DNA from 2 places in the Nonomuraea sp. NPDC050328 genome. Region 2 is predicted to be linked to the other one. Evidence: predicted binding sites of a transcription regulator. Region 2 holds the regulator's gene; the other holds the start of a gene.

Region 1 (4,204 bases), on a different contig from region 2:
GCCTCCGGCTCGCAGCTCACGAAGATCGACAAGGGCTTCAAGGAGCTCGTCGCGCTCGGCCTCGTCGAGGAGAAGCCGTACAAGATCTTCGCGGCCCAGGCGACCGGGTGCTCGCCGGTGGCGGCGGCCTACAAGGCCGGGCACGACGTGGTCCAGCCGGTGAAGCCGGACACGATCGCCAAGTCGCTGGCGATCGGCAACCCGGCCGACGGCCCCTACGTGCTCGACATCGCCCGCCGGACCGGCGGCGCGGTGGAGGACGTCACCGACGCCGAGATCGTCTCGGCGATCCACCTGCTGGCCTCGACCGAGGGCATCTTCGCCGAGACGGCGGGCGGGGTCACCGTGGGAGTGCTGCGCAAGCTCGTGGCGGCCGGGAAGCTCGACCCCGAGCTGGACACGGTGGTGCTCAACACCGGCGACGGCCTCAAGACCCTCGACGTGGTCACGGCCGAGCCGTCCGCGGTGATCAAGCCCTCGCTCGACGCGTTTAGGAAGGTTATCTGATGAGTGTTTCGGTGCGGATTCCGACAATTCTGCGCACATACACGGGCGGAAGTGCAGATGTGCGCGGGGAGGGCGCGACGCTTCGCGAGGTGCTCCAGAAGCTCGACGCCGACTTCCCGGGTATCGGCGCGCGAATTCTGGATGAATCGGGCAAGATTCGCCGTTTTGTCAATGTCTATGTCGGGGAAGAGGACGTCCGTTTCTCCGAGGGCCTTGACACCGCGACGCCCGAAGGCGCGCAGATCTCGATCATCCCGGCGGTCGCGGGCGGCTGATCCGGCCCCTTCCGTACGACGCACCCCCTGGGCCCTCGCCCGGGGGGTGTTCGTATCTGCAGGGACATTTCAAACTTAAAGGAAATGTAGCGCTAAGCAGTTTTGTGCTTGACTCTGTTCCCCAATGCCACCTCACAGGTATGGTCGAGTGCGGTCGACTGGCTGGAAATCCCCTTAAGTCAGGAAGACTGCGGATCTTGCGAGAGGAATGGGCGAGGTCCGGAGCCCAGTTAGAGGAGTCGGAAGTGGCGCAGGGCACCGTCAAGTGGTTCAACGCGGACAAGGGCTACGGCTTCATCGCGGTAGACGGTGGTAAGGATGTCTTCGTCCATTACTCAGCGATCATGATGGACGGCTATCGGTCTCTCGAGCAGGGCCAGCGGGTCGAGTTCGAGATCACGCAGGGACAGAAGGGGCCGCAGGCCGAATCTGTCCGAGCGGTCTGACACACACACCTGGCCGGTGGTTCGTACGGCAACGCAGTCCGTGCGAACCGCCCACGAACGCGCGTGGCCGGGTCCGTTCCGGACCCGGCCCGAGCCCCGGCCTCCGGCGACCCGTCCCAGGTGAGGCACCCTCATGAGCAGCCGACTCATGGCGTCGGCTTGCACTCGACCGGGTAGAGTGCTAAACAGTTCGTTGGCACTCTCGATAGCAGAGTGCCAATGATGGATCGAGGCGATGGGGCCTGCCGCAGGGAGATGCAGGCCTATATGCCGTCGCGGGCTTCGGCTCGATCCCTTATGCAAACCACCCTGCATCTGGGAGGTCCAGCCTTATGGCAGCCAAGATGATCGCGTTTGACGAGGACGCCCGGCGCGGTCTCGAGCGCGGTATGAACCAGCTCGCCGACGCCGTCAAGGTGACCCTCGGCCCGAAGGGCCGCAACGTCGTTCTGGAGAAGAAGTGGGGCGCCCCCACGATCACCAACGACGGTGTGTCCATCGCCAAGGAGATCGAGCTCGAGGACCCGTACGAGAAGATCGGTGCGGAGCTCGTCAAGGAAGTCGCCAAGAAGACCGACGACGTCGCGGGTGACGGCACCACCACCGCCACCGTGCTCGCCCAGGCGCTGGTGCGCGAGGGCCTGCGCAACGTTGCCGCCGGCGCCAACCCGATGGCCCTGAAGAAGGGCATCGAGGCCGCCGTCGAGCGCGTCAGCGAGGAGCTCTCCAAGCTGGCCAAGGACGTGGAGACCAAGGAGCAGATCGCTTCGACCGCCTCCATCTCCGCCGCCGACCCCGAGATCGGCGCGCTCATCGCCGAGGCGATGGACAAGGTCGGCAAGGAAGGCGTCATCACCGTCGAGGAGAGCAACACCTTCGGCCTCGAGCTCGAGCTCACCGAGGGCATGCGCTTCGACAAGGGGTACGTGTCCGGTTACTTCGTGACCGACCCCGACCGGATGGAGGCCGTCCTCGAGGACCCCTACATCCTGATCGTCAACAGCAAGGTCTCCGCCAACAAGGACCTGCTCCCCGTTCTCGACAAGGTCGTGCAGTCCGGCAAGCCGCTGCTGATCATCGCCGAGGACATCGAGGGCGAGGCCCTGGCCACCCTGGTCGTCAACAAGATCCGCGGGCTGTTCAAGTCCGTCGCGGTCAAGGCGCCCGGCTTCGGTGACCGCCGCAAGGCCATGCTGAACGACATCGCCATCCTGACCGGCGGCCAGGTCATCGCCGAGGAGGTCGGTCTCAAGCTCGAGAACGCCACCCTCGACCTGCTCGGCCGCGCTCGCAAGGTCGTCGTCACCAAGGACGAGACGACCATCGTCGACGGCGCCGGTGACGCGGACCAGATCTCCGGCCGGGTCAACGAGATCCGCTCCGAGATCGACCGCACCGACTCCGACTACGACCGCGAGAAGCTCCAGGAGCGCCTCGCCAAGCTGGCCGGCGGCGTCGCCGTCATCAAGGCCGGCGCGGCCACCGAGGTCGAGCTCAAGGAGCGCAAGCACCGCATCGAGGACGCCGTTCGCAACGCGAAGGCGGCCGTCGAGGAGGGCATCGTCCCCGGCGGTGGTGTCGCGCTGCTGCAGGCCGGCGCCAAGGCGTTCGACAAGCTCGAGCTCACCGGCGACGAGGCCACCGGCGCGGCGATCGTGCGCAAGGCTCTGGAGGAGCCGCTCAAGCAGATCGCGGTCAACGCCGGTCTCGAGGGCGGCGTCGTGGTGGAGAAGGTTCGCAACCTGACCCCGGGTGAGGGCCTCAACGCCGCGACCGGCGAGTACGTCAACATGTTCGAGTCGGGCATCATCGACCCGGCCAAGGTGACGCGCTCCGCGCTGCAGAACGCCGCTTCCATCGCGGCGCTGTTCCTGACCACCGAGGCTGTCATCGCCGAGAAGCCGGAGAAGACCCCGGCTGCTCCCGGCGGCATGCCCGGCGGCGGGGACATGGACTTCTAAGTCCTGATCCACACGCTTCAGGCGGTCCCTTCGGGGGCCGCCTTTTGCGTGTGCGCTCTTGGTGTTCGCGGGATTTTACCTACCTTTATTTGGCATTTCGGTTGGAGTCCTATTACAGTCCCGCGTTACCGGACGGTTATCGGCCTTCAACGGGAAGGCGGCCGTCCGATCGTCGAGTCCCCCGTGCGCGGGGAGCCGGGGACCCAACTTTCTGGGGTGAATCCGCGACCCCGAGCAGAGTGCGGCCTGCTCGAAACCAGCGGTAGGGCGGCTTTCTCCTGGCCCGAACCCGTCAGCTAACCCGGTAGGCGTCCTAGGAGAGGACCGCCCCCAATTGGATCCGATCTCGGACAAGTTGTTCAAGGTCATCGAAGCTGAACTGCCGTACAGGGAGGAAAGCGGCGGCTATACCAAATACGGCGACTGGTATGGCGCGCACGTCGACGACTCGTACTCCTTCAAGACCGCCGCCTGGTGTGACATGTTCCTCGCCTGGGCCGCGGATCAGGCCGGGGTGGCCGAATACGCGGGACAGTTCGCGTATACGCCGGCGCATGCCAACTGGTTCCGGCAGCAGGGTGCTTGGAGCACCACGCCGGAGCCTGGGGCGTTCGTGTTCTACAACTGGAGCGGGTCGAAGTCGGTCGGCGGGATCAGTCATGTCGGCATCGTGGAGAAGGTCGCCGGGACCAAGATCCATACGATTGAGGGGAACGCGGACGGCGTTTACCTCAAGCGGAAGGTTCGCGACACCGGGACGGTGGTGGGGTATGGGTTGCCGCGGCTGGTGAAGGTCGACGGGGCCACCTACGAACAGACCCTCGCCGCAGCCGCCACTCCCGCAGCCACGCCGCCGCCCGCGGTCGCCGCCACGCCGGCCGCGTCAGCTCCTGCCCCCGAGCCCACCGCCGCATCGGCCGCCCCCGCTTCTCCCGGCTCAGCTCTCTCACCGATGTTCCTTGGTGCCGGTGAGGGGGCGGCGTTGCAGGCTGCTGTGCTGAGCCGTACTCCCGGA
Region 2 (4,204 bases):
CTGCTCGGTCACCTCGGGCAGGTGGAAGCGCCTGGCCTGCTTGCCGGCCTCGCGGGCGGTGGCCCGCCACCGGGCCAGGGACTTGGCGGCGCGCTCGCCCTTCCACTGCGTGATGCTGCGCTTGGCCGCCCACGGGACGATCACGTCGACGCCGGCCTCGGTCATCATCTCGACGGCCAGCTCGCCGCGCTCGCCCTTGGGCAGGCCCTGGACGACGATCAGGCGGGGGGCGGGCGGCGGCAGCTCGTAGCTGCGCAGCACCTCCAGGCGCAGGGCGTCCTTGAGCTGCTCGGTGACCACGCACTCGGCGACGGCGCCCCGGCCGTCGGTCAGGTCGACCCGCTCGGGCGGGCGCAGCCGCCGTACCGTCGCCGCGTGGCGGCCCTCGGGGCCGCCCAGCACGATCTCGCTCTTGCCGAACTCCAGCCGGTCGGCCAGGAACACCGGGACGCTCACGTCACCATCGTCCCACGCCCGCGACCGGGCGAGAGGTCAGCGGCCGTTGAAGGCGTCCCGCAGCCGGGAGAAGAAGCCCTGCTGACCGGGGGCGAACTTGCCCGGCGGCCGCTCCTCGCCGCGCAGCTTCGACAGCTCGCGCAGCAGCTCCTCCTGGGCCGGGTCGAGCCGCGACGGCGTCTCCACGTTGACGTGGATGAGCAGGTCGCCGCGCCCGGTCTCGCTGAGCCGCTGCACGCCGCGCCCGTACATGGTGATGACCTGCCCCGACTGCGTGCCGGGCCGCACGTCGATCTCCTCGGCGCCGTCCAGCGTCTCGATGGTCAAGGAGGTGCCGAGCGCGGCGGCGGTCATCGGGATCTGCACGGTGCAGTGCAGGTCGTCACCCCGCCGCTCGAAGATCTCGTGCGGGCGCTCGACGATCTCCAGGAACAGGTCGCCGGGCGGGCCGCCGCCGGGGCCGATCTCGCCCTCGCCGGCGAGCTGGATGTGCGTGCCGTCCTCGACGCCCGCCGGGATGCGGACCTTGATGGTGCGCCGGGTGCGGACGCGGCCGTCGCCGGAGCACTCCTGGCAGGGGTGGCGGATGATGCTGCCGAAGCCGCCGCACTGCGGGCAGGGGCGCGAGGTCATGACCTGGCCCAGGAAGGACCGGGTGACCTGGGAGATCTCGCCGCGCCCGTGACACATGTCGCAGGTGTCGGGGTGGGTGCCCGGCGCGGTGCCGGCGCCCTCGCAGACCTCGCAGCGCACGGCGGTGTCCACGTGCAGCTCGCGGGTGGTGCCGAAGGCCGATTCCTTCAGGTCGAGCTCGACGCGGATGGTCGCGTTGCGGCCACGGCGGGCGCGCGAGCGCGGGCCGCGCTGGCCGCCGCCGGTGCCGAAGAAGGCGTCCATGATGTCGCTGAACGGGAAGCCCTGGCCGAAGCCGCCCGCGCCCGCCCCGGCGTTGGCGAAGGGGTCGGCGCCGAGGTCGTACATCTGCCGCTTGTTCGGGTCGGACAGGACCTCGTAGGCCTGGGTGATCTCCTTGAACCGCTCCTGGGTCGCGGGATCGGGGTTCACGTCAGGGTGCAGCTCACGGGCGAGACGGCGGTACGCCTTCTTGATCTCGTCCTGACTCGCCTCACGCCGGACCCCGAGGGTGGCGTAGTAGTCGCTGTTTGCCACTTATCGACCTCTTATGAAGCAGCCAGGATCTGGCTGACGTAACGTGCCACGGCGCGCACCGCGCCCATGGTGACGGGGTAATCCATCCGGGTGGGGCCGAGCACGCCCAGGCGGGCGAGCTGCTGGCCGCCAGAACCGTATCCGGTCGCCACGATCGACGTCCCCCGCAGTCCGCTGTAGGGGTTCTCCGAGCCGATCCGGACGGTCAGGGCGGCCGGGGTGTCCGGGGACGTCTCGCCCAGCAGCCGCATGAGCACGACCTGCTCCTCCAGCGCCTCCAGCACGTCCCGCAGGCCGCTGGAGAAGTCGGCGCCGGCCAGGTTGGCCGCACCGGCGAAGACGATCTTCTCGTCGTGCCGCTCGACCAGGGTCTCCAGCAGTACCGACAGGATCGTCGCCACGACCGGGCGGTCCTCGGCCGGCACCCGTTCGGGCAGGTCGGCGACCAGGTCGGGCACGGCGCTCAGCCCGCATCCGTCGAGGCAGGCGTTGAGGACGGCGCGCAGGTGCGCGATCCGGGCCTCCTCGATGACCTCGGGCAGCTCGATCACCCGCTGCTCGACGCGGCCGGTGTTGGTGATCAGCACCAGCATCACGCGGCGGTCGGTGAGCGGCACGAGTTCGACGTGCCGCACCGTCGAGCGGGTCAGCGTGGGGTACTGCACCACGGCGACCTGGCGCGTGAGCTGGGCCAGCAGGCGGACGGTGCGGGTCACGACGTCGTCGAGGTCGACCGCGCCGACCAGGAACGTCTCGATCGCCCGCCGTTCGGCCACCGACAGCGGCTTGACCTGCGAGAGCCGGTCGACGAACAGGCGATAGCCCTTGTCCGTCGGCACGCGGCCCGCGCTGGTGTGCGGCTGCGCGATGTAGCCCTGCTCCTCCAGCACCGCCATGTCGTTGCGGACGGTGGCCGGGGAGACGTTGAGGTTGTGGCGCTCCGCGAGCGCCTTGGAGCCCACCGGTTCGTTGGTGGACACGTAGTCCTCGACTATGGCGCGGAGGACCGCGAGTTTCCTGTCGTCGAGCACGTGCTCACCTCCTGCGTCGACCTTACCGAGAACGTCAGATCTGGCACTCTGTGTTCCCGAGTGCCAAGTGTACGGCGCGCGCCCGCGTGGTGCGATAAGGCCTGCTTGGCCCGTGCCGCGAAGGGGCCCGGGGACCCCGGTATGGCGATATGTGGCGACATGGAGTCAGACTGCTAGATATGACCGACGATTCCCAGACCCCGCCCGAGGACTCCACCCGGCGCGTGTCGCGGGACGACGTGCCCCCGCCCCCTCCCGGCCAGCCTCCCACCGGCCCCCAGGCTCCGCCGTACCAGCAGCCTCATCACGGGTCGGGCCCTCAGTACGGGCCCGGCCCTCAGTACGGATCCGGCCCTCAGTACGGATCCGGCCCGCAGTACGGCCCTGGTCCCCAGTACGGCGGGCCGCCGCCGCCCCAGGGCGGGCCCGGTCAGCCCCCGCCCGGGCAGCAGCCGCCCTACGGCGGGTACGGCCAGCAGCAGCCCTACGCCGCGCCCCCGCAGTACTTCCAGCAGCCCTACGGGGCCCAGCCCTACCAGCAGCAGCCGCGCCCGAAGGTGAAGCCGTCGCTGTGGTGGATCGGCGGCGCCTGGGCGCTGGCGGTGGTCGCGGCGATCGTCGGCGGCGTCCTGTTCGTGGCCAACCTGTCGGAGTCCGGCTTCGGCCCGGTCCGGACCTTCGCCTCCGGGGAGCAGGTCACCGTCCGGCTCGACCCGGCCGACGAGCCGACCCTGTACTACACCGGCCCGCGCGCCAACTACACCTGCAAGAGCCTGGGCGACGCCCAGCTCTCCCAGGCCACCGGCAACGAGACGGTGACCATCAACAACCTCACCTGGCACGTCATCGGCAGGGTCAGCGTGCCCTCGGCCGGCGACTACCAGGTGTTGTGCACCACGCAGGAGCAGGTCGCCGGGCGCTTCGGCGTGGGCGCCGCGCCGCTCAAGGGCCTGGCCGGGGTGCTGGGCGGCATCGGCGGGCTGATCCTGCTGTCGCTGGGCGGCTTCCTGGTGGCGGTCGTCGTCACGATCGTCGTCCTGCTGCGCCGCAGCGCCAATCGCAAGCGGCTGCTGCTACCGTCCCAAAGGTGACGCGATACGACGGAGACGTGCTCGCGGGCAACTGGCGACGGCCGCTGAAGGGCAAGATCCCCCAGGTGCCCGCGGAGCTCGACCTGGTGGTCGAGGACGCCGACAGCGGTTTCTGCGGCGCGGTGGTGGGCTGCGACAAGGAGGCCGTCACCCTGGAGGACCGCTTCGGCCGCCGGCGGCTGTTCCCGCTGGCGCCCGCCGCCTTCCTGCTGGAGGGCAAGCCGGTCACCCTGGTCCGCCCGGCCGCCGCGCCCCGCGGGCCGGCACGGAGCGCCTCGGGATCCATCGCGGTCGAGGGGCTGCGGGCCCGGGTCGCCCGCGAGAGCCGCATCTACGTCGAGGGCGTGCACGACGCGGCGCTGGTGGAGAAGATCTGGGGCCACGACCTGCGGGTCGAGGGCGTCGTCGTGGAGTACCTCGAAGGCGTCGACCACCTGGCGGCCATCGTCGAGGAGT

What was found. The regulator HrcA, encoded in region 2, represses chaperone genes, less so after heat shock. The targets are predictions, from matches to a motif close to TTGGCACTCTCNNNNNGAGAGTGCCAA.
Region 1: a site for HrcA is predicted at 1,422-1,448, ahead of groL (chaperonin GroEL). Genes of this name have one in related genera too.

Annotation. Positions count from the first base shown of each region.
Region 1 is NZ_JBITIW010000010.1:28,694-32,897, forward strand. Features, by position in the region: gene thrC (threonine synthase) at 1-507, shown strand, start outside; gene ACIBG7_RS32090 (MoaD/ThiS family protein) at 507-782, shown strand; gene ACIBG7_RS32095 (cold-shock protein) at 1,028-1,228, shown strand; gene groL (chaperonin GroEL) at 1,561-3,189, shown strand; cyclic di-AMP (ydaO/yuaA leader) riboswitch at 3,350-3,516, shown strand; gene ACIBG7_RS32105 (CHAP domain-containing protein) at 3,524-4,204, shown strand, end outside.
Region 2 is NZ_JBITIW010000002.1:336,545-340,748, reverse strand. Features, by position in the region: gene ACIBG7_RS07705 (16S rRNA (uracil(1498)-N(3))-methyltransferase) at 1-456, opposite strand, end outside; gene dnaJ (molecular chaperone DnaJ) at 493-1,626, opposite strand; gene hrcA (heat-inducible transcriptional repressor HrcA) at 1,638-2,657, opposite strand; gene ACIBG7_RS07690 (hypothetical protein) at 2,837-3,748, shown strand; gene ACIBG7_RS07685 (DUF3097 domain-containing protein) at 3,745-4,204, shown strand, end outside.